One region of the Paraburkholderia sp. EG287B genome, then DNA from elsewhere that is predicted to be linked to it. Evidence: riboswitches for the same ligand, from Rfam matches in the RefSeq annotation. Region 1 holds a riboswitch; each other region holds the start of a gene.

What was found. Region 1 has a riboswitch for cobalamin ahead of cobG (precorrin-3B synthase). Riboswitches for the same ligand answer to the same signal wherever they lie in the genome.
Region 2: linked by a shared signal. The riboswitch ahead of AB4Y40_RS03710 (CbtB-domain containing protein) and the one ahead of cobG (precorrin-3B synthase) in region 1 are both predicted to bind cobalamin.
Region 3: linked by a shared signal. The riboswitch ahead of AB4Y40_RS24215 (TonB-dependent receptor) and the one ahead of cobG (precorrin-3B synthase) in region 1 are both predicted to bind cobalamin.

Annotation. Positions count from the first base shown of each region.
Region 1 covers NZ_JBFRCG010000012.1:124,284-132,228, forward strand. Annotated here, with positions in the region: gene cobJ (precorrin-3B C(17)-methyltransferase) at 1-1,594, opposite strand, end outside; gene AB4Y40_RS22730 (precorrin-2 C(20)-methyltransferase) at 1,582-2,313, opposite strand; gene AB4Y40_RS22735 (precorrin-8X methylmutase) at 2,314-2,940, opposite strand; gene cobG (precorrin-3B synthase) at 2,933-4,318, opposite strand; cobalamin riboswitch at 4,405-4,581, opposite strand; gene cbiE (precorrin-6y C5,15-methyltransferase (decarboxylating) subunit CbiE) at 4,676-5,902, shown strand; gene AB4Y40_RS22750 (cobalt-precorrin-6A reductase) at 5,899-6,642, shown strand; gene cobM (precorrin-4 C(11)-methyltransferase) at 6,639-7,370, shown strand; gene AB4Y40_RS22760 (MarR family transcriptional regulator) at 7,373-7,819, opposite strand; gene AB4Y40_RS22765 (hypothetical protein) at 7,923-7,945, shown strand, end outside.
Region 2 covers NZ_JBFRCG010000002.1:209,927-217,871, forward strand. Annotated here, with positions in the region: gene aruF (arginine/ornithine succinyltransferase subunit alpha) at 1-638, opposite strand, end outside; gene AB4Y40_RS03680 (aspartate aminotransferase family protein) at 681-1,898, opposite strand; gene AB4Y40_RS03685 (GlxA family transcriptional regulator) at 2,128-3,222, opposite strand; gene AB4Y40_RS03690 (ABC transporter ATP-binding protein) at 3,256-4,044, opposite strand; gene AB4Y40_RS03695 (ABC transporter permease) at 4,076-4,789, opposite strand; gene AB4Y40_RS03700 (ABC transporter permease) at 4,803-5,492, opposite strand; gene AB4Y40_RS03705 (CbtA family protein) at 5,810-6,562, opposite strand; gene AB4Y40_RS03710 (CbtB-domain containing protein) at 6,576-6,794, opposite strand; cobalamin riboswitch at 6,834-6,979, opposite strand; gene AB4Y40_RS03715 (histidine phosphatase family protein) at 7,024-7,653, shown strand; gene AB4Y40_RS03720 (AbrB/MazE/SpoVT family DNA-binding domain-containing protein) at 7,782-7,945, shown strand, end outside.
Region 3 covers NZ_JBFRCG010000013.1:79,723-87,667, reverse strand. Annotated here, with positions in the region: gene AB4Y40_RS24235 (MFS transporter) at 1-445, shown strand, start outside; gene AB4Y40_RS24230 (hypothetical protein) at 605-790, shown strand; partial or broken gene AB4Y40_RS24225 (autotransporter-associated beta strand repeat-containing protein) at 763-1,320, shown strand; gene AB4Y40_RS24220 (porin) at 1,381-2,475, opposite strand; cobalamin riboswitch at 2,722-2,856, opposite strand; cobalamin riboswitch at 2,947-3,129, shown strand; gene AB4Y40_RS24215 (TonB-dependent receptor) at 3,234-5,165, shown strand; gene AB4Y40_RS24210 (glutamine cyclotransferase) at 5,214-5,855, opposite strand; gene AB4Y40_RS24205 (helix-turn-helix domain-containing protein) at 5,891-7,111, opposite strand; gene AB4Y40_RS24200 (DUF899 domain-containing protein) at 7,261-7,945, shown strand, end outside.

The sequences.
Region 1 (7,945 bases):
CCGAACGCAGTTCGCCGAGGGTCGTCGCGCGCAGCGTCTCGCCGGGGCGGCCCACGTCGCGGCCCAGCACCACGCGCGTGTGCGGCGCGCGCACGCTGCGCACGATCTCCAGCGCGCGCTCGAGCTGCCAGGGCCGCGCGCGCGAGATGGGGTTGTAGAACGCCATCACGAGATCGGCCTGCGCCGCATGCAGCAGGCGCTTTTCGATCACCGTCCACGGCTTCAGGTTGTCGGAAAGCGACAGCATGCAGAAGTCGTGGCCGAGCGGCGCGCCGACTTGCGCCGCCGTGGCGAGCGCTGCGGAAACGCCTGGTACGATCGCCAGCTCGACGGCATGCCAGCCGGCGTCACCCGAGCCTTCGAGCGCTTCGAGCACGGCGGCCGCCATGGCGAACACACCGGGGTCGCCCGACGAGACCACGGCCACGCGCCGGCCCTCGCTCGCCATCTCGAACGCGTGGCGGGCGCGCTGCAGTTCCTCGCGGTTGTCGGTCGAGTGGCGCTGCTGGTCCGCGCGAAACGGGCCCGCCATCTCCACATAGGTGGCATAGCCGACGATATCGGTGGCGCTGTCGAGCGCGGCGCGCGCGGCGGGCGTGAGCAGGTCGGGGCGTCCGGGGCCGAGGCCCAGCACCGTGAGCTTGCCGCGCGCGCGGCCCAGCGTGAGCGGGTCGAGCGGCGCGGCCGCGCAGGCGAGGGCGACGCCGTTATCGTTCGGCGCGTAGCGCTCGACATTTGCCGCGAAGTCGAGGGCGGCGAGCGTGGCTTGCGCCGTGTTCTCCGCGCTATCGACGAAGCGCAGCGGCACGCCGAGTTCCGCTGCGGCCTGCGCGAGCGATGCATCGCGCGTGTGCGCAGCAGGGGCGACCAGTGCCGCGAGCGCGAGCGGCGCGAGGCCGTGCGCATCGAGTGCGCGACGCACATCTTCAGCAAGCGCTGCGCGTGGCGCGCCCACGGCCGCGACGATGCTGCGCGGATGAATCACGAGATCGTCGGGACTGCCGTCCCAGGCGTTCGCGCTCACGCGGATGGCATGGCGTGCCGCGACGTCGCGCGGCAGATCGACGTTTTCCAGCCACGGTGCCTGGCCGTCCACGCGTGTCGTAGCGCCCGCAAGCAGATCGGAGACGAAGCGCTTGCCTTGCGCGAGACTCGCGAGCGCGTAGCCCGCGGGCGGATTGAGCAGGCAGGTGCCGAAGCGCAATTCGCCGCTCGTGGTGATGGCGGGCGCAACCGCGAGCGCCGCGCCAATTTCGCGCGCCATGACGTTCACGCCGGTGAGTCCACCGAGCAGCGGCACGACGGCGCTGCCGTCCTCGGCGAGCGCGAGCACCGGCGGCTCCGCGCCCTTGTTGGCGAGGAGCGGTGCGAGGCAGCGGATCACGATGCCCGCCGCGCACAGCGCGACGATGGGCAGGCCGCGCGTATAGCATTCGCGCAAATGCGCGCCAAGCTCGCTGAACGCGACATCGCCTGCCACGCGGCCCTGCAGTGCATGGACCTGCGCGCCGGGGTAGAGCGCCTGCACGCGCCGCGCCGTGGCGAGCGCGCCGGGCCCGAGAATGACGATCGCGGGCGGCGTCACGACTGCCATTTCACCCCCGGTACGACGAGCAGCGAGAAGTAGGGCGAAGCCATCGGATCGACGTCGTCGAGCGGGACGATGCGCTGGTTCGCCATGGTTGCGCGCTCGACATACCGCGCGCGATGCGCGAGGCCCAGTTCGCCCAGCACGCGGCGCACCTTGTCGAAGTTGCGGCCCAGTTTCATGATGACGGCGGCGTCCGCGTCGGCCAGGCGCCGGCGCAATTCGTCCTCGGGCAGCACGCCCGAGAGTACGGCGAGGCTCTGGTTGCGGTAGACGAGCGGCACGCCCAGCACCGCCGCGCCGCCCAGCATCGAGCACACGCCCGGCACGACTTCGGCCTCGTAGTGCGCGGCGAGCCGGTCGTGCAGATACATGTACGAGCCGTAGAAGAACGGATCGCCTTCGCAGATCACGGCCACGTCGCGTCCGGCGTCGAGATGGCGCGCAAGCATTTGCGCCGCGCCGTCGTAGAAGTCGGCGATGATCGCTTCGTACGAGAGCGGCGGTTCGAGCGCTTCGGTCGTTACGGGGTACACGAGCGGCAGGCGTTCCTGCTCCGCTTCGAGATGGGCCTCGACGATGCCGAACGCATTGCCTTTCTTGCCCTTCGCGACGAAATACGCGACCACGGGCGCGGCCTTGAGCAGGCGCAGCGCCTTGAGCGTGAGCAGTTCGGGGTCGCCGGGGCCGACGCCAATGCCGTGCAGACGTCCTTTGCGGATCATTTATTCGGTCTCCGAAGCGAGTGCGTTGACGGCGGCGGCGGCCATCGCGCTGCCGCCGCGGCGGCCGTGCACGACGACGAAGGGCACGCCGTGACTTTCGGCTGCGAGCTGCGCCTTGGACTCGGCCGCGCCGACGAAGCCGACGGGAAAGCCGAGGATGAGCGCGGGGCGTGGGGCGCCGGCGGCAATCATGTCGAGCAGATAAAAGAGCGCGGTGGGCGCATTGCCGATCGCAACGACGCTGCCTGCCAGATGCGGCCGCCACAGTTCGAGCGCGGCTGCCGAGCGCGTGTTGCCGATCTCGCGCGCGAGATCCGGGACGGCGGGGTCGTCGAGTGTGCAGATGACGGCGTTGTCCGCGGGCAAGCGCGCGCGCGTCACGCCATAAGCGACCATTTTCGCGTCGCAGAGAATCGGCGCGCCGCCCGCTAGCGCGTTGCGGCCCGCCGTGCCCGCGCCCGCGGAAAACGCGAGGTCGGCGACCACGTCGACCATGCCGCATGCATGAATCACGCGCACGGCGAGTTTTTCGAGGTCGGCGGGAATGCGCGAGAGGTCGGCTTCGGCGCGGATCGTCGCGAACGACTCGCGATAGATCGCCTGGCCGTCGCGAATGTAATCAGACATCTTGGGTACTCCGGGGCCGCTGCGCGAGTGCCAGCGCGGCGGCTTCGATCGTCAGGCTGCGCGCGACGAGCCGGCCGAAGCCGCTTTGCGTATCGTCGCGCTGGTACAGGTCGTAGTGGTCGGGGGCGCTGGCGAGCAACGTGAACGGCGCGCAATGCGCGGCCGCGCAGGAGCGCTCGCAGCCGCTCAGGTGGGCTTCGGCGCCGGGCGGCAGCAGGGCGGCGAGGCGCTGGGCGTCGGCTTTCGTGTCCGCGCGGCTTTTTGCGCATCCCGTCGAGCCGGTGCACGCGATCAGGCGCGCGAGCGGGTCGGCGCGCGAGACGATGAGACCGAGCGCGTGCAGGCGTTCGAGCGCGGCGGGCATGGCGTGCGCGGGCACGTTCGGCAGCAGCACGCCTTGCCAGGGCGTCACGCGCAGCGTCGCATCGCCCGAGTCTTCCGCGAGCGCGGCGAGTGCGCGCAGCGTTGGCGCGTCGATACGGCCGAGCACGGGCTGCGCGCCCACGTAGCCGCTGCCGTCGGCGTGCAGCGCGTGCGCGCCGAGGCGCAAGCCGGCGGGGCTCGGCGCGCGGCGCCACGCGTGCAGCGCGGCATCGACACGCATCAGCGTGCATTCGCCATGCTGTTGCGCGCGCTGCAGCAGCGCATCGAGCGAATGAGTGGCGAGGACGTCGCGCATGCGGGTGGCGTCCGCGTCCGCGAGATCGAGGAACGCATGCAACAGCGCGCGCATCGATGCGCAAACGTCTTCGGCCGCGAGCGTGCCGACTGGCTGCGCCGTGGGGCAACCTGCGAGCCCCAGCGCGAAGCGCACCGTTGCGCCATAAGGCAGCGCGGCGAGCCAGATGTCGTGCGGATGCTCGAGCATCGCCACACGCTCGCCGCCGTCCAGTTGCAGCGCGAACTTGGGCGAGAGCGCGGCGAAGCGTGGCTCGCGCTGCATCATGTCGATGAGCGCGGCGGCGAGTTCCGTCGTGTCGCACAACGCGTCAGGGTCGAGGCCCGCGAGCGGGCTCAGCATCACGTTGCGCAATTCGTCGGCGGCGCACGCGCGCTCGACCGGGCTCGCGGCGTCGATGCCGGCGGGGCCGAGGCCCGCGCCGATCAGCGCAGCGCTCAACGCCGCTTCCTCGCCCGCGCGCACGCCGCGAATCTGCACGTTCGCTCGATTGGTCAGTTCGAGCACGCCGCTCGCGTGCGTCGACGCTGCGTCGGCGAGGGCGCACGCACGCGCGGCGCTCAGCACGCCGCCGGGCAGACGGATGCGGCACAGGCCGCCGTCGCGCGCCGCGACCACGCGCACGAGCCCCGGGCACGCCGAGGGGCGGAGCACGGCCAATGCGGCAGCGGGCGAGACGGGCTTCGTTGCGTGTTTCAAGGCATTACCGGGTAAGCATCACGCTGGAGCGGCGCGCTGCAGGCGGGCAGCGGCAGCGATATCGGTACACCCCGCCCGATATGGGTTCGCGCGAACAGTCGGCCGGCAGGTCTCCTGGCTCACAGGTCGTCGACCGCATCGGCCTTCCCGGTAATACCAGTGGCTCAGGTGGATGCGGTCTCGCTGCTCACAGTCGCGGGGGCGGCCACAGCTTGCTGTGTTCCCTTTTATGCCTTAACGGCGCCGTCGGACACGGTATTATGCCCGTTTTCACGCGCGTTCCGCCCCACAATCGGGCTGCGGGCCCGTGGCGGCGTAGAGAAACAGGCAACAAAACAGGCAACGGCGGGAGAACGCATGCAGGGCAAGCAGGCATGGCTGACGGTGGTGGGCATCGGCGACGACGGCTACGCGGGGCTCGGGCGCGACGCGCGGCGCGCGCTGTTCGACGCGGCCATCGTGACGGGCGGCGAACGCCATCTCGCGATGCTGCCCCCACGCGTGCGTGCGCGGCGCGAGGCGTGGCCCCAGCCGTTCAGCGTGGAGGCGCTGCTCGCATACCGCGAGTCGAATGCGTCCGTATGCGTGCTCGCGAGCGGCGACCCCATGCTGTTCGGCGTGGGCGCGACGCTCGCGCGCCGCGTGCCGCCCGGTGAAATGCGCGTGCTGCCCGCGCCGTCGTCGCTCTCGCTCGCGGCGGCGCGCATGGGGTGGGCGTTGCAGGATACGGCGATGGTCTCGCTCGTCGGCCGTCCGCTCGATGTGCTGCGCCGCCATCTCTACGCGCGCTCGCGCGTGCTCGCGTTGAGCGCGGACGGGCGCACGCCCGCGGCGCTCGCCGCGCTGCTCGCCGAAGCGGGCTTCGGCGCCACGCGTTTTGCGGTGTTCGAGCATCTCGGGGGCCCGCTCGAACGCCGCATCGAAGGCCGCGCCGACGCGTGGCACGTCGAACAAGCCGCGGCGCTCAATCTGGTCGCGTTCGAATGCGAAAGCGATAGTGCGCAGACGCCCGCGCGCGGTTGGACGCTCACGCCCGGTCTTCCCGACGACGCCTTTCGCCACGACGGTCAGATCACGAAGCGCGACGTGCGCGCGCTCACGCTCGCGCGTCTCGCGCCGACGCCCGGCGCGCTGCTGTGGGACGTGGGCGCGGGCAGCGGCTCGATCGGCATCGAGTGGATGCGCTCGCACGCCGCCTGCCGCGCGATCGCGATCGAGGCGCACGCCGAGCGTCAACGCTTCATCGAGCACAATCGGGCGGCGTTGGGCGTGCCGGCTTTGCAACTCGTCGCGGGCCGCGCGCCCGACGCGCTCGCAGGACTCGCCGCGCCCGACGCGGTCTTCATCGGCGGCGGCGTGACCGTACCCGGCGTGCTGGACGCATGCTGGGCGGCGCTCGCGAGCGGCGGGCGGCTCGTCGCGAACGCGGTGACGTTGCAGAGCGAAGCGGCACTCGTGGCATGGCGCGCACAGCACGGCGGCACGCTCACGCGCATCGGCATCGGCGAGGCGCAGCCGCTGGGCGGCTTCGACACCTGGCGTCAGGCCTTGCCCGTCACGCTTTACGAGGCCGTCAAGCCATGACGGCGCGCATCCTGCTGCTCGGCGGCACCGGCGATGCGCTGGCGATCGCGCGCACGCTCGGCCCGCAGCACGTGTACTCGCTCGCGGGCCTTGGCCGCGTGCCCGCCGATCTCGCCTGCGCGGTGCGAGTGGGCGGCTTTGGCGGGGCAGAAGGGCTCGCGCGCTTTCTCGCCGACGAAAACATCGCGCTCGTTTTCGACGCCACGCATCCCTATGCCGCGCAGATCAGCGCCAACGCGGCGCGCGCATGCGTGGCGGCAGACGTGCCGTACTGGGCGCTGCGGCGTGCGCCGTGGCAGCCGCAGCCCGGCGACGACTGGCGCATGGTGAGCGGCTGGGCCGGGGTAGTCGAGGCGATTGCGCCGTTCGCGCGCCCGCTCTTCACGCTCGGGCGCGAGCCGCTCGCGCATCTGAGCGAAGTGCCGCCGCAGCAGCACTGGACGATCCGTTGCCTCGAAGCGCATCCCGGCCACGCCCGCGCATGCATCATCGATGCGCGCGGGCCGTTCACGGAAGAAGGCGAGCGCGCGCTCTTTACCGAGGCGCGCATCGACGTCGTGGTCAGCAAGAACAGCGGCGGCGCCGCGACCGAAGCGAAGCTCGCCGTCGCGCGCGAACTGGGCTTGTCGGTGGTGATGATGCAGCGCCCGCCGCTGCCCGACGCGCAACGTGAATTCACGTCGGCGCAAGCGGCAATCGACGCGCTCGCGAACCCTATTCAGCGGAGTTTCCACGCATGACCGTTTTCTTCATCGGCGCGGGGCCGGGCGATCCTGAACTGATCACCGTGAAGGGCCAGCGCCTCGTGCGCAGTTGCCCCGTGATTCTCTACGCGGGCTCGCTCGTGCCGCCGGCCGTGCTCGAAGGCCACCGCGCGCATAAGGTGGTGGACACGGCGCCGCTCACGCTCGACGAGATCGTCGCGCTGCTCGAAAACGCGCATGCCCAGGGCTTCGACGTGGCGCGCGTGCATTCGGGCGACCCGTCGCTCTATGGCGCGATCGGCGAGCAGATCCGGCGCTTGCGCATGCTCGGTCTTCCTTATGAAGTCGTGCCCGGCGTGACCGCGACCGCTGCGTGCGCGGCGGCGCTCGGCAGCGAACTCACGCTGCCCGGCATTTCGCAGACGCTCATCCTGACGCGCTACGCCACCAAAACGTCGATGCCCGAAGGCGAGCAGCTAGGCGACCTCGCGCGGCACAAGGCGACGCTCGCGATTCACCTGGGCGTGCGCCATATCGCGCGCATCGTCGACGAATTGCGGCCGCATTACGGCGAAGATTGCCCGGTCGCGGTGATCTATCGCGCGAGCTGGCCCGACGAGGAACGCGTAACGGGCACGCTGGCGGACATCGCGCAGAAGGTGCTGGCGACTGATATCGAGCGTACGGCGCTCATTCTCGTGGGGCGCGTGCTCGCGGCGGAAGGGTTTGCGGATTCGACGCTGTATGGGGCGCAGAAGCGCTAAGGCTACGAAAGCGCGCGTAAGTGTGCCCGCAGCTTGTCCACCTCGCCCTCGGCGAATTCCTTTTCGATTTCGTCATGCGTTTGCTGCCAGAGCGGAAACGCCGCGTTGAGCAGCCGATGCCCCTCGTCCGTGAGGCTCAGCAAGCGGCTGCGCTTGTCTTCCGGGTCCTGCTCGATCACGACGAGACCGCGCCGCTCCAGCGGCTTGAGCGCGGCCGTGAGCGTGGTGCGGTCCATGGCCAGCAGCGACGCCACGTCTTTCATGCCGGGCGGATGCGGCCGGTTCAGCGACATCAGCAGCGAAAACTGCCCGTTCGTGAGATCGAGCGGCCGCAGCACGTCGTCGAAAATGCGCGCGAGATTGCGTGCCGCCCGCTGCATATGCAGACACAGGCAGCAATCGCGCACCAATAGCGTGGTTTCGAAGGGAAGTTTCTTTGCGCGTGCCATGTTGCAATTATGTTGATATCAACCTATGCTGTCAAGGCCGGATGAGCGACATACCGTTGCTCCCGTTTTCAGACCAGCAACCAGACCAGCAGTTGGAGGACACATGAGCGATCAGAAACTGTTTCT
Region 2 (7,945 bases), on a different contig from region 1:
AGCGGATAAGCCGGCATCACCTCGGCGATGAAGGTACGGCTGCGTCCGCCCGACGCCAGTTCGATGTCCTTGAAGTCGCGCCCGAAGAATTTGCGCCCGACGGCCTCCCAGAACGGCGACACGCCCTTGTCGTCGGTCACGCCGAGCAGCAGCGTGAACACTTCAGGCGTGAAGCGCCGGCGGTTCATCGCGACGTACATCATGCGTGCGCGCGACATGAGATGCGCGGCCGCGTCGCCGCGCAGCGACGGCTCGATGTAGAAGCCTGCGAGGCGGCTCTTGCCCGTGAGTTCGTGCGACATCGTCAGCGCGTGAATCTTGCGGTTCACGTGCAGCTCGCGCGACGCGTGAATCAGCGCGTCGTTGCGAAACGCGTAGAACGGCTCGGCGTAGCCGGCCGCCGCCACGATGCTCGAGGTGCCGACGAGCCGCCCCGTGGCGGAATCTTCGAGCACGAACAGATAGAACTCCTCACCGGGGAAGTCCACGTCCGCGCGAAACGAATCTTCGGAAAGCGCGATGCGCGCTTCCAGCGCCGCGCGGTCGTGCGGCAGCGAATGCAGCACCGGCTGCGCGGTGCGCGCCATGTGGGCGATCGCGTCGAGATCGGAAAGCCTGGCGGGGCGAACGAATAGCATCGTCGATCCTGTGTGTGCGCTGGGTTGCGGCTGGGTTGCGATTTAGCGTGCGCCGATCACGTCTGCGCAGGCCTGCTCGAAGCGCGCAAAGCCTTCGTCGAGGTCCGCTTCGGGAATGATGAGCGAGGGCGCGAAGCGCAGCACATCCGGCCCGGCAATCAGCATCATCACGCCGCGATTCGCGGCCGCCCCGTTGAAGTCCTTGGCGCGGCCCGCAAAGCGCGCGTTCAGTTCGGCGCCGATCAACAGCCCCTTGCCGCGCACTTCCTTGAACATGTCGAAGCGCTCGTTGAGCTTCGCGAGCTTGCCGCGAATCGCTTCGCCGCGCGCACGCACGCCAGCCAGCAGCGCCGGATCGCTCACGAGCTCGACCACCTTGCCCGCCAGAGCGGCGCCCAGCGGATTGCCGCCATAGGTCGTGCCATGCACGCCCACCTTGAAGTGCGCGGCAATCGCTTCGGTCGTGAGCATCGCGCCGATCGGGAAGCCGTTGCCGAGCGCCTTGGCGGTCGTGAGGATGTCGGGCGTGACGCCCGTATCTTCGTAGGCGTAGAAGTGGCCCGTGCGGCCCACGCCCGTTTGCACTTCGTCGAAAATCAGCAGCGCGCCGTGCGCGTCGCACGCTTCGCGCAGCGCGCGCAGGAACGCGGGATCGGCGGGAATAACCCCGCCCTCGCCCTGCACCGGCTCGACGATCACGGCGCAGGTCTGCGCGCCGATGGCGCGCTTCGCCGCTTCGATGTCGTTGTACGGCAGATGCGTGATGCCGCCCGGCACGGGGCCAAAGCCCTCCGAATACTTGGGCTGGCCGCCCACGCTCACGGTGAAGAAGGTGCGGCCGTGGAACGACTGCGTGAACGAGACGATCTCGAACTTGTCGGCGCCGTGCCGATCGAACGCCACGCGGCGCGCAAGCTTGAGCGCCGCCTCATTGGCCTCCGCACCCGAGTTCGCGAAGAACGCGCGATCGGCGAACGTGAGCGCTTCGAGCTGGCGCGCGAGGCGCAGCACCGGCTCGTTGGTGTAGCCGTTGCCGATGTGCCAGAGCTTGCTGCCCTGCTCCTGCAGCACGCGCAGCAGCTCCGGATGCGCATGGCCCAACGACGTCACGGCGATGCCGCAGGCGAAGTCGATGTAATCGCGGCCCTCGGTGTCCCACACGCGCGAGCCGACACCGCGATCCGGCACGAACGGCGCGGGCGAGAAACACGGCACCATCACTTCGTCGAAGGTCTTGCGGCTCACAGTCTGGTCGTTCATGGCGATTCCTCTTTTACTCAGTGCGTGTCGAATTCGGGGTCGGTGTGCGTTGGGGCCGTGCCCTTTCGCTCAGGTGGCGTTGCATGGGACGGGACTAAGCGCTCCAGCGCCAAGCCCGTCGACACCTGTGCAGTGTAGGCAAGCTGCGCGCAAACGTCTTGCGCAGGCGCGACGCGTTTTTTCGTACGGAACCTGCAAGGTCCGGGCGCTTGCTGCGCCGCGGCCAGCTTCACTGCACTTCCGGCGGCTCGACGAGCGCGCCCGCGCGCGGTTCGGCGGCGGCCCCGCCGTGCTGGCGCTCGATCCAGTTGCGGCGGTCCTCGCGCGGCGTCACGCCGAAGCGCTCGCGGTACGCATTCGAAAAATGCGCCGCCGACGAAAACCCGCACGCGAGACTGATCTGCACCACCGACTTGCTGGTGCGCTGCAATTGCGAGCGCGCCTTGGCAAGGCGCAGGCCCAGGTAATACTTCGACGGCATCGCGCCGAGGTACTGGCGAAACAGCCGCTCGAGCTGCCGCCGCGACACGCCCACGAGATTCGCGATCTCGTCGGTCGTGAGCGGGTCCTCGATATTCGCCTCCATCAGCTTGAGCGCGTCGTTCAGGCGCGGGTGCCGCTCGCCGGGCGCGGTCACGAATGGAATGCGCTGGCGCTCGTCGCCGCTGCGCAGCGTGCTGGCGCCCAGCGCGTCGGCAATGCGCTCGGCGAGTTCCGGGCCATGGTCGCGGCCGATCATCGCGAGCATGAAGTCGAGTGTGGCCTGGCCGCCCGAGCAGGTCGCGCGGTCGCGGTCGATTTCATAGATGTGCTGCGTGACGATGGTGCGCTCGAACTGCTCGGCGAACTGCTGGAAGGTTTCCCAGTTTGCGGCCACGCGGTAGCCCTGCAACTGCCCCGCCATCGCGAGCCACCAGATGCCGTGGTGAATGCCCGTGACGAGTGGCGTGCGCTGCCCCACACGCGCGAGGCTCGCGAGAAAGAGCCGGTAGTCGGCGAACTGCTGGTAGCGCTCGGTCACGACGATCAGCCAGTCGGCTGAAACGGCGTCGCCGAACGCGCAGTCGGCGGGCCACTGCGCGCCACCCGCGAGCGGCACGGGGCGGCCGTTCCACGAGCACATCTGCCAGCGGTACAGCGCGCGGCCGTCGATCTCGTTGGCGAGATTGAGCGCGTCGACGATCGGGCCCACGCCCGACATCGAAACGGGCGGCAGCGCGACGATCGCCACCTGGGTCGTGCGGCTGGCGCGCGCGAGCGGCACCTGGCCCCCGGGCGCGGCGGCCGGAACTGAAGCGGAAGGAAGAGCGGCGGAACGGACCATCGGCAAGACGCGGCGCGAGACTGAACGCGCCGCTTACTTGAGACTGCCGGAGAGGAACTGACGCAAGCGATCGCTCTTCGGCGCGCCGAGCACATCGGCGGGCGAGCCCTCTTCCTCCGTGCGCCCCTGGTGCAGGAACATCACATGATTCGAGACGTTGCGCGCAAAGCCCATTTCGTGGGTGACGACGATCATCGTGCGGCCCTCTTCGGCCAGCTTTTGCATCACCTTGAGCACTTCGCCCACGAGTTCGGGGTCGAGCGCCGAAGTCGGTTCGTCGAACAGCATCACGTCGGGATGCATCGCGAGCGCGCGCGCAATCGCCACGCGCTGCTGCTGGCCGCCCGAAAGATGCGACGGATATTGCTTCTCCACGCGGGGCGCGAGGCCCACTTTCTCCAGATACTGCCGCGCGCGGTCCTCGGCTTCCTTGCGCGGCACGCCGAGCACGTGGATAGGCGCTTCCATCACGTTCTCGAGCACGTTCATGTGCGACCAGAGATTGAAGTGCTGGAACACCATCGCGAGCTTGGTGCGGATGCGCTGCAACTGCTTGTGGTCGGCCACATCCAGGTCGCCGTTGCGGCCCGCCTTGGTGCGCACGGCCTCGCCGTCCACGACGATCTCGCCGGCGTTCGGCTTCTCGAGGAAATTGATGCAGCGCAGGAAGGTGCTCTTGCCCGAACCGCTCGCGCCGATGATGCTGATCACGTCGCCCTTCTTCGCGTCGAGCGAGACGCCCTTGAGCACCTCGTTGTCGCCGTAGCGCTTGTGGATGTCGCGCGCGACGAGCTTGCTATCTGAGGATTGCGTCTGAGCCAAGATGGTCTCCAGTTTCCGGTGTTCCAGTGAATCAGCGGGTGCGCACGGCGAGATGGCCGAGCCAGCGTTTTTCGGCGCGGCGGAACGCGGCCACCAGCACGAACGATACCGCACAGTAGATCAGCGCCGCGAGGCCGAACGACTCGAACGAGCGGTAGGTGGCCGAGTTGGCGTCGCGCGCGACCTTGAGAATGTCGGGCACCGTCGCGGTGAAGGCCACCGTGGTCGCGTGCAGCATCAGGATCACTTCGTTACTGTACAGCGGCAGTGCGCGGCGCAGCGCCGAAGGCAGGATCACGCGCCAGTACATCGTGAACGGGCTCATGCCGTAGGCGCGCGCCGCTTCCACTTCGCCGTGCGAGGTCGCGCGGATCGCGCCCGCGAAAATCTCCGTCGTGTACGCACAGGTGTTGAGCGCGAACGCGAGCACCGCGCAGTTCAGGCCGCTGCGGAAGAACGCGTCGAGCAGCGGCTCCGAACGGATGAACGCGAGACTGTACACGCCCGTGTAGATGAGCAGCAACTGCACGTAGAGCGGCGTGCCGCGAAACACGTAGGTGTAGAAACGCACCGGCAGCGAGAGCCAGCGGCGGCTCGAGACGCGCGCCACGGCGAGCGGCACCGCGCACACGAAGCCGAAGGCGACGGAGATCACGAGCAGCCACAGCGTCATCGCGAGGCCCGAGACATGCTCGCCGTCCCAGTAAAGGAACGCGCGGCCGAATTGCTGGATGATTTCGTTCATGACGGCCTTTTCCTCACAGTTGCGCGTGACGCACGCCCACCGAATAGCGGCGTTCGAGCCAGACGAGCGCGAAGTTCGAGAGCGTGGTGATCGCGAGATAGATGAGCGCCGCGATCACGAGGAAGAAGAACAGGTTGAAGGTGCTGCGGCCCGCGTCCTGGGCGGCCTTCACGACATCGGCGAGACCGATGATCGAGACGAGCGCCGTCGCCTTGACGAGCACCTGCCAGTTGTTGCCGATGCCGGGCAGCGCGAACCGCATCATCTGCGGAAAGAGGATGCGGGCGAACACGCGCGCCCCGCTCATGCCGTAGGCGTGGCCCGCTTCGAGCTGGCCGCGCGGCACCGCGAGAAACGCGCCGCGAAAGGTTTCGGTGAAGTACGCGCCATAAATGAAGCCGAGCGTGACGACGCCGGCCACGAACGGATCGATATCGATCTGCGCCATGCCGAGCGCGTCGGTGGCCTCGTTCACGCCGATCTGGATGCTGTAGAAGAGCAGCAGCATCAGCACGAGGTCGGGCACCGAGCGGATCAGCGTCGTGTAGGCGGTCGCCACGGCCGCGAGCGGCCGGTTGAACGAGAGCTTGGCCGCCGCGCCCGCCAGGCCGAGCAGGACAGCCACGCCGAGCGAGAGGAGCGAAAGTTCGATGGTCTGGATCGTGCCGGCGAGCAGCACCGGGCCAAAGCCGTAAAGGATCACGCGCGTCTCCGGAACAAAGTTGTTTTGTCGTTTCGGGCGGCCTCGCGCGGCACGTGGGCGCCGCCGAAACCGATGAACTGGCGCGGATCGTCTCAGTGCAAAATGGATTGCTCAAACTAGCGCGGCGCGGATATTGCAGTGCAGCATTGCCGCGCGACGCGTCGGCGCGTGCGGATCAGGCCCGCACAGCCGCGGGCGCGATGCTTTTGAAAGGCGGAAAAAAATGCCCCGGCACGCGAGGCGCGCGGGGCATTTACGCAAGTTTGGGGTCGCTTTTTCGATAGGCGCGCGGCGTGCGCGCCGCGACCCGGCGGAGCTTACGCGGCGCGCGTTTGCGTGCCGCGTGCGCTGCCCGCACGGGCGTTCGCGCCGAGCAGCTGTTCGGCGAGCGCGCCGAACAGCAGGCCGATCGTGGTCCAGAGAATGAGCTGCATGCCGATCGACACCGTGCGGAACTTCCACAGCAGCACGGCCGGGAACGCGGCGGGCACCTCGTTGATCGTCGGCAGCGCGAGCTGGACCGCGCCGATCACGACGACGAACAGCACGAGCGCCACGATCGAAGCGTTCCAGACGCCCAGACGCGGCACGAACGCGGCGCGCACCTTGAGCGATAACACCGACACGGCGATCGAGATCGCGATCATCAGGAAGAAGAGCCCGGTTCGATAGCCGATCGTCTCCGGGTCGCCGACCGAGGGCGGATTCGACGGATACTTGATGTTCGGCACCATGTAGATCGCGACGAACGCCGCGAGCGCGAGCCAGGCCGAGAGCGCGCGCGGCGAAAGACGCCCCGCGCGGCCATTCGCATACGCGAAGACGAGCGCAAAGAGCCCGCCGATCGACGCGCCATAGACCATCACGCCCGTGAAGAGACCGAAGCTCGCCTGGGTCTCGCGGCTGACGATTTCGGGCTCGGGCGCTTCGCCCTTCGCGGCGTCCGCTTTCTCCTCGAAGGAAATCGCCTGATCGACCTGGGGCTCGCCCGCGATCTTCGCGAAGCCGAACGTGAGGAGTCCCGCGGCGATGCCTGCGAGCATGCCGCGTACCAGCAACTTGCCAACCATGTTCAGCTCCCGGTCAGTGGCAGGGGAAGCCGAGCAGATGGCGGCCGTCGTGAACGAACTCGTGGACGTACATGCCCGGGAAGATCGCGGTGGCGCCCTGCTCGGCGCCCACGAAGTACAGGGCCAGCAGCAGCATGAGGCCGCCGAAGATCGCCCAGGGCAGGATCTCCCGCAGCGGAATGGGCGCCGGCGCGGCCGGTGCGTGCTGCAAGGGGAATGTGGTTTCGGACATGCTGACTTCTCCTGGGGTTACGCGCCCCGCTAGTCGTTGAAAGAGTGGTTCACGACGCGCAGGTCTGACTTCCGTTGCTTCGATGTTTTCGACGGCAACCAGTTACAGTGGCGCGACCGCGCCGGACTTGCACCGGCTTCCGCGTGTCGTGGAGCCTGTATTCTACGCGCTGCGGCGGCTGGCCGCGGCTCGAATGTCAGCCACAGAGTGGCGAAGCAAAAGGAGAAGCATGTCGACGACAGTCTGGCTGGTGAGCCATGCGGCCAATGCCGCGCTGCGCTCGGGCACGTTCCCGCACGAGCCTGACGTGCCTGTAGCGGGCGGTGACGCCGAAGCAGCGCTCGACGCGCGCGCACTCGAGGCGCTCGCCGCCTGGCGCGAGCGCTGGCACGTGCGGCTGGCCGGCGGTCATCGCCATGGCGAGGCGCCGTGCGCGCTCACGAGTCCCGCAGCGATCGCGCGCGCGAGCGCACGCGCGGCAGGCTTCGCGGGGGCAACGCCAGCTGACGCGCTCGCCGAAGCCGCCTTCGGCGCGTGGCAAGGCCGGCGCCTGACGGATCTCGCGCGGGAAGCGCCCGAAGCCCTTGCGGCATGGACGCGCGATCCAGGCTTCAGGCCGCCAGACGGCGGCGACTCGTTCGACGATGTCCGCGCGCGCGTCGGCGCCTGGCTCGATGCGCTGCCCGAATCGGGACACACCCTGATCGCCTTCACGCACTCGAGCGTGATCCGGGCGGCGATTCTTCACGCGCTGGGCGCGCCGTCGTCGGGTTTTCGCTCGATCGAAATCGCGCCGCTTGCCGTGACGGCGCTGCGCCGCTCGGAGCACGGCTGGGTATGGCTCGCAGCGATGGACTGAGACAGGGACGGCATTCCTTGATCTGCGTCCATGCGCCGCGAAACTACACGTATCAACGCGTTGACACACACCTATCCGAGGCCTAGCATCGGGACTGTATCAACCACGTAGATACACCGCGATCAGGTATGGACATCAAGCTCAACACGTTATTGGCCAGGCGGCTGATTCAGTACGAGGACGAAATGGCGATACAAACCCTGAAGCGTTGGGGAAACAGCCTTGCGGTGCGCATTCCGGCCAGCCTTGCCAGCAAGCTGGCGTTGGCAGAGGGACAGGAAGTCGAGGTGGA
Region 3 (7,945 bases), on a different contig from region 1:
CCTGGGGCTGGGCCTCGTGGGCACGAGCCTCACGGTCTGCTCGCAGCAGATCGTCTCGCGCGACCATCTCGGCGCCGCCACGGCGATGCTGCAATCGCTGCGCACGTTCGGCGGCATGCTGGGCACGGCGATGACCGGCGCACTGCTCGGACATGTTTACACCATGGGCGTGAATCGCTCGCTCGACTCGTATCAGGCGACGCAGTGGTTCAAGTCGTTTGCGAGTCCCGAACTGCTCGTGGACCGCGCCGACCAGGCCGCGCTGATCAGCCGTCTCGTGAGCGCCGGCCATGCCGGCGATGCGATGATGAATTCGGCGCGCAGCGCGCTCGTGGACTCGATCCACATGGGCCTCATCGTCGCCGCCGTGGCTGCGCTGGCCGGCCTGTGTCTCGCGTGGTTCGTGCCGCCCGTGCAGGTCGGTTATCTCGAGGCGCAGCCGTAAATGAACGACGCAAAATATTTCACCGGTACTTCATTTCCACTACCGTTTAACATCTGCGTAATAAATTAGTAATTAGGGAGTAATCGACGGTAAGCATAATTCGCCGCCGTCAGTCACAAATAATCACACAGCATCAATCACGACGACGGAGCCCTCAGCATGCCCGCTTCACGCCATCGAATTGCACTGCCGGTCTACCTGGCAGTGCTCACCAGCGTTGCCGCGCTGACCGCCTGCGGAGGCGGCAATAGCGATCCCGCCACCACTGCCGCCATTCCCGCGCCGCCTGCCGACCTCGGCTCCGTGGACAACGCACCGGTTATGGCGCGTTCAGCGGCAACGTGATCGTGGCCATGGACGCGACCCAGGGTGGCTTCAACGCCGCCGACACCTGGCGCAACGACATCGCCGGCTCGGGCAAGCTCACGCTGCAGGGCAGCGGCACACTCACGCTCGCGGGGAACAACAGCTACACGGGCGGCTCGCAGGTGAGCGGCGGCGTGCTCGCGGCGGCGTCGACCACGGCCTTCGGCAACGGCGACGTGTACGTTGGGTCCGGCGGCGGCGTGGCCGTGGCGACGAGCGCACCGTTGACGGTGGCGGGCAAGTACACGCAGCTCAACGGCACGACGCTCGAACTCGACATCGACGGCAACGGCGGCGGACGCCTGCGCGTGGGCGTCCAGCTCACGGTGGCGGGCGGCACGCTGCATGTGAAGTTCGTGAACGGCTATACGCCGAAAGCGGGCGACTCGATCGACGTGATCGACGGCAGCGGCGCATCGGTGAAATTCGCAACGGTCACGGTGGATGGTTTCAAGGCCACGCCCGTTTATTCTTCGACCGGCGTTTCGGTGAAGCTCTCGGCTTCGTGATGTAGTCACTCAGCAAAGCGGCCCCGAATCGCGATGGTTCGGGGCCGTTTTGCGTGTGAATCAGAAGCGATGCCGGATGCCCGCCGCCACGAGCACCTGGTTGCGGCCGGCCGACGGGTCGCAGGTGTTGATCATCGCAAACGCACCGGACGACGCGCGCTGATAGACCGCCTCCGTATACACGTCCGTGCGTTTCGACAGCTGATAGTCGGCCTGCAGCGCACCTTGATGCCAATGTGCGGAGGTCGCGCCCGTATAGGCATACATGCCCGCCAGCGAGAACGCGGGCGTCACCTGCCACAGCGCATTCACTTCGTAGTTGCTGAAGGCGATCGACGGCAGCGGCACGCCGCCATCGGCCTCGCTCACACTCGTATGAATGGAACGTGACCAGGCCGCGCCGAGCGTCACGTCGCCGAGCGCGTAGCTCATGCCCGCGCCAATGGTGTCTTCGCGCTGCACCGCGACCTCGGTCGGCACGAGGCCCGCACCCGGCAGCACCGACGTGTCGTACGCACCCACCGAAGAGGCACCGCGTCCGTCGATGTGCATCCAAGCCACGCCGGCGCTGAACGGGCCGCCCTCGTAATGCGCGCCGAAGCCGTAGGCGCGGTTTTGCGCGAAGCGCCCCGCCGCGTTCGAAAACGCGTACATCGCGCCGGCGCTGAAACCGCCGTATGTGGCGCTCGCGAACTTCACCGCATTCGAGGCGAGCCAGGAATTGTTGGCGTTGTCGTTGTCGAACGGATGGCCGAATGCCGTGCCGCCCGCGCCGCCCGTCAGCGTGAACGGGGCGAAGTAGTCGTGCATCGTGTCGTACTGGCGGCCCAGCGTGATCGTGCCAAATCGTTCGGATTGCAGACCAACGTAGAACGGATGGTCGTTGAAGGCTTCGCCGGAGGTGACCGAGAAACCGCGCTCGAGGCGAAAGATCGCGGCGTTGCCGCCGCCGAGATCCTCGCTGCCCTGCAGGCCCCAAAAACTGCCGTCGATCAGGCCCGAGCCTGCGCGATACTGGCTGCGGCCCGCAACGTCGCTGACATAGTCGACGCTAGCGTCGATCTCACCGTACAACGTGACCTGCTGCGCCGAGGCGCCAGCGCCTGTGAATGCCAACGCCGCCCCGCCGAGGGCGGCCAGAATGTGCTTGTTCATGAGTCTTCTTGTTTGTGCTTGTAAAGAATGCATGGACGAGCGCCGTCAGCCCTCGCTTGGTGCGGCGAGGTGCCCCGACGTCGTCGTTAATCCGTCAATATCCAGCGTGCTTTTGAACAGCGAACGCCTGGTGGCCCGTGAGCGGTCTACGCCGCATCAGGGCCGGTGGTGGTGGCCGGATTGGCCCGCTTTTCCAAGGTGGGAGGGTGTGCATTGACGGCTCCTTGGGTTACGCGCCCGGGAATGAGTCGTGAAATAAACGTAGCGAGGTCTGACTTCTGGCTCGATTGACAGCCAGTCACAGTGGCGCGACCGCGCCGGATTCTCACCGGCTTCCCTGCTGCGTTTCGCTCGTGCAGCGCCTACGCGCGAAAAACAGCTGCAAGGATAGCGTAAGTTGCGGGAGCGGCCAAACCGGGTGTTTTCGCCACACGACACACGTCAAAGGTTGACGCGGCGAATGCGCGGCCATTACCCTTGCGCGCTGATGGTTCCCGGCGACGGGATCAAAAGGGAACGCAGTGCAAGACTGCGGCTGCCCCCGCAACTGTTAGCGGCGAGTCCATGCCAGAGCGTGCCACTGGGAAACCGGGAAGGCCGGCAACGGACGTCGACCCGCGAGCCAGGAGACCTGCCATCAGCCGAGTCCAGCAGCCGCAGCGGGCGGGGATCCCCAATGCGCAAAAGCACCGCCCACGCGGCGATCGCCCGTTGCACGGACAGCCCGTTTTTCAGGAGCTGTTTCCAGCCACCGCATCATGAAGTTTCGCCAATTCGTATTGACTTCCGCCGCGCTCGCCTGTGCGTGGCAAACCGCGCATGCCGCCGACGCATCGCCGACCCAGACACAGCAGCAAGCCGGCGACGGCACCACGCTGCCCAATATCCTCGTCGTGGGCGACGCGCAGCATCTGCCGCAATCGTTCGACCAGCGCTACGCGAGCACCCAGGTGCTCACGCGCGAGGACCTCGACCGCGTCTCCCCCGCCGACCCCAGCATCGCGCAGGCGCTCGCCACGCTGCCCGGCGTCACCGTCTCGCAGACCGGCGGGCCGGGGTCGTACACGGGGGTGAGCATCCGCGGGTCGTCGGCCGACCAGGTGGCCGTGTTCATCGACGGCATACGCATAGGCTCCGTCACCACGGGCACGGCCGAATGGGCCGATCTGGCGACCGCCTCGTTCGACCGCGTCGAAGTGATCTCGGGCCCCGCAGCCTCCTCGTTCGGCGCGGATGCCGTGGGCGGCGTCGTGCAGCTCTTCACGCGTCATGCGTCGAACCAGCCGAACCAGACCACCGTCTCGTTCGGCGGCGGCTCGAACAAGACCTTCGACACGCAGGTGCGCACCTCGGGCACGATCGGCTCGACCGGGCCGCTTTCCGCACTGAGCGGCCTCACCTACTCGCTGGGCCTGCACGACTACAACACGGCGGGCATCGACGCGACCCAGCCCTGGGCCTACGGCCACGAAGACGGCCGCAACCCGTACCACGCGCAGAACCTGGACGCGCGCCTTGGCTACGCGCACGACAACTGGTCGATCTCGACCTTCGCGCTCTACCACCGCTCCGATCTCTCGTTCGACAACGCGGGGGGCAACGACCGCCAGCGCGACAACCAGCTCACGACCGGCCTCGCGTTCCACCTCGACATCACGCCGACCACGCAGTTCGACCAGTCGGTGGGCTACGCGACGGACCGTCAGTTCCTCTATTCGAACGACCCGACGATCCCGACCGACGAGATCGACTCGACGCGCTTTTCCACCTCCACGTCGATCACGCATCAGGAAAGAGGCCACACGCTCTTCGGCATGCCGCTCGACGGCGAGACCAAGCTCGCCTACGACTACACGCGCGAGATGGCGTTCCTGCCGGTGGATGTGCCGGGCGGCCTGCCGGCGCGCAACGATTCGGCCGTGTCGATGCATCAGTCCACCACGCTCGGACCCGTCACGCTGTTTCTGGCGGGGCGGCACGAGATCGTGCAGGGGCAATCGGTGAATACGGGCAACGTCGCACTGTCGTGGGCGATCACGCCGGTCTACACCGCGCGCGTTTCGTACGGCAACGCGTTCCGCCTGCCGACCTTCAACGACCTCTACTATCCGGGCTACTCGAATCCCAACCTGCTGCCCGAACGCAGCGATTCGGTCGAAGCCGCGCTCGACGCCACCACGTCGATCGGCACGTTCACGGCGGCCGTGTACGACACGCGGGTGCACGACCTCATCACGTACAACTCGCAGACCTTCCTGCCCGTGAACGTGGGCCGCGCGCACATTCAGGGGCTCGACCTCTCGTACAAGGGCACGCTCGGCAAGTCCACGCCGGTGAGCCTCGCGGTGGGGATCCTGAATCCGCAGGACGTGACCGACCAGACCTGGCTCAATCGCCGCCCGCGCCAGACGGCGAGCCTGAGCGTGGATCACACGTGGGACGAGTTCCAGCTCCACGCCCTCAGTACCGGCGTTTCGCTGCTGTATAACGGCTCGACGTTCGACGACCAGCTCAACACGATCTACCTGCCTTCGTGGACCACGGTGAGCCTGCGCGCGTCGTACAAGGTCAATGCGCATCTCGCGCTTTCGGCCACGCTGGCGAACGTGTTCAACCGGCAGTACGTGACCGCATACGGGTACAACACGCTGGGGCGCACGGCGTTTGGCAAGGTGACCTATACGTTCTGAGCGTTGCGTGCGAGCGGGTGCGTTCAAGCGTTTCGCGCGCCCGCTCGCCTAGCCCTCGCGCTTCGGCCGCCGCACCGCGCGAATCTTCCCGCTGTTGCCGCCGCCGCAGAAAAACTGCTCGCCGCCATCGGACTCCAGCCCCGAAACGGCGGTCCCCGGCGGCATGTCGAGCTGTTCCAGCACTTCGCCCGTGCCCGGATCGATGCGCCGCAAGTCGCTCTCGTCGCCTTCCCAGGTGCCGTGCCACAGCTCGCCATCCACCCACGTCACGCCCGTGACGAAGCGGCTCGATTCGAGCGTGCGCAGGATCGCGCCCGTCTGCGGATCGACCTGATGGATCTTGCGCTCGCGATACACCCCGACCCAGAGCGTGCCGTCTGCCCACGCGAGTCCCGAGTCGCCGCCGCCTCCAGGCGCGGGAATCGTGGCAAGCACGCGGCCCGTTTCAGGGTCGATCTTGTGGATGCGGTCCTCGGCGATCTGAAACAGATGCCGGCCGTCGAACGCCGTGCCCGCGTGTGCCGCAATGTCGATCGAGCGCTGTGTCTGGCCGCTCTGCGGATCGAGCGACGCGATGCGCTCGCCCACGGCGAACCACACCTGCTTGCCGTCGTACGAGACGCCGCCCACCTTCTCGATGCCGGGAAAAGGGCCGTACTCGCGGACGATTTCGGCAGTCGTTCGTTTCATGGTTTCCTCCTTGAATGACGGGACAGGCGTTCATCCTAGTCGCCTGGCAGCGGCGCGGGGAGTAACAAGGTCGTCGCGAATCCGGGGACGGGCGGCGTGGTCCAGCGGCGCGCGCGGCCGTAGCCGAACGACTGCACCTTGTCCGCCGCGGCGAGCGAATCGAGCGCGCGCTGCACGGTGCGCTGGCTCGCGCCAAGCGCCAGCGCCAGCGCCGAACTCGACCACGATTCACCATCGGCGAGAAAGGCCAGCACGGCGGCGTGCTTTTCTTCCACGGGCCGTGCCAGCACCACCACTTCGCTCGCGTGGCGCGGCGCCAGCGCGAAGCCCTGCTGGGTCGCGCCGATCTCCGCCACGTCGCGCATCAGCGTGCGCAAGCGGCCGATTTCCACGCGCAGGCGGGCGCGATGCGTTTCGTCGGCGTGCTTCGTGCGAAAGGCGCGGGCGATGAGCGCGTCGCGCGGCACGTCGGCGGGCCACGCCTCGGCGAGCGCGCGGGCGAGCACGAACAGCACGGGCCGTCTTGCGAGTTCGATGACGGTCGGGCCCTCGCGCGCGACGTAGCGGCACGCGTCCACGACGAGCGCCTTCGAGGCGAGCAGCGCCTCGACGTCTTCCAGCAGCAGCACCCGCTCTTCACCGCGCGCGATGAGGCGCGCCGCCGGCGAGGTCAACAGCAGCGCGGCGCTCTCGATCTCGGCGCTCAGCGCCGCGATGCCCGCCTCACGCGCGGCGCGCGCGGCCGCGGAGAGCGCGCGCCGCGCCGCCTGCGTCTGAATGCGCCGCATGGCAATGCCGGCGGCGATCAGCTCGTGCGCCGCACGCAACGCAGGCGGCAGCGGCGCGGGATCGGCTTCGGCAAGCATGCCGCCGGCCTCGTCGAGGCGGCCGATGAGCAGCAACCGGCGTATTTCCAGGTAGCGTGCGTGCGCGGCATTGAGACGGTCGCCATGGGCCTCGAGCGTTTGCCGCGCCGCAGCGAGCGTATCGGTCGGCCAGCCGAGGTCGCGTGAGGCGAGCGCGATTTCGGCCTCGGCGACGACACAGCGCGCACGCGCCACGGCCTCGCGCGAGCCGAAGCCGCGCGCCGCGCTGCGCAGCAGCGCTTTGGCGCGCGCGAAGTCGCCGAGCTGCGCCATGGCGATGCCGCGCAGCGCGAGCGCGGGCGCGTCGTCGCGCAACGCGACCCGGTTCAGCGCGCCGAGCGGATCACCGGCCGCGAGCGCGCGCGCCGCCGCCGTGATCAGCGAATCCATGGTCATGGGAATCCCGCCACACTTGTCACTCCCCCTCCTCCTCGGTCCGGACCTAATCTAACACGGCGATCAAACGAATCATCGATCGAACGGCATGGCCATGCGCACAGCGCGCCGCCATCATAGTGAATCCATAGGAGGACCAGGCAATGGCAACCCATACCACAGGAACGCGCGAAGACTGGCTTGCGGCGCGCATCGAACTGCTGGCCGCCGAGAAAGAACACACGCGCCGCGGCGACGCACTGGCGCAGCAACGCCAGGCGTTGCCGTGGGTGCGCGTCGACAAGACGTATCGCTTCGAAACCGAAGAGGGCGGCGCCACGCTCGCCGATCTCTTCAAGGGGCGCTCGCAACTGCTCGTTTATCACTTCATGTTCGGACCGGATTACGCGGCGGGCTGTCCGTCGTGCTCGTCGATTGCGGATGGCTTCGAAGGCATCGCCGTGCATCTCGCGAATCACGACGTGCGGCTCATGGCGGTCTCGCGCGCGCCGCTCGCGAAGCTGCTCAGCTACCGCAAGCGCATGGGATGGCATTTCCCGTGGGCCTCGTCGAGCGGCAACGACTTCAACTTCGATTTCAACGTGGCGTTCACCACCGCGCAGCAGCGCGCGGGCGACATCGAATACAACTATGCGCGCAGCGGCCACGCCATGGACATGAATCCGCCGCCCGCGCCCGTTGCCGAGTTCGCGGCGAGCTGCGGCACCGACGCGGCGACCTACACGCGCGACCGTCCGGGCCTGAGCGCGTTCGTGCTCGAGGACGGCGTGGTCTATCACACGTACTCGACCTATGCGCGCGGCCTCGATGGCGTGTGGGGCATGTACC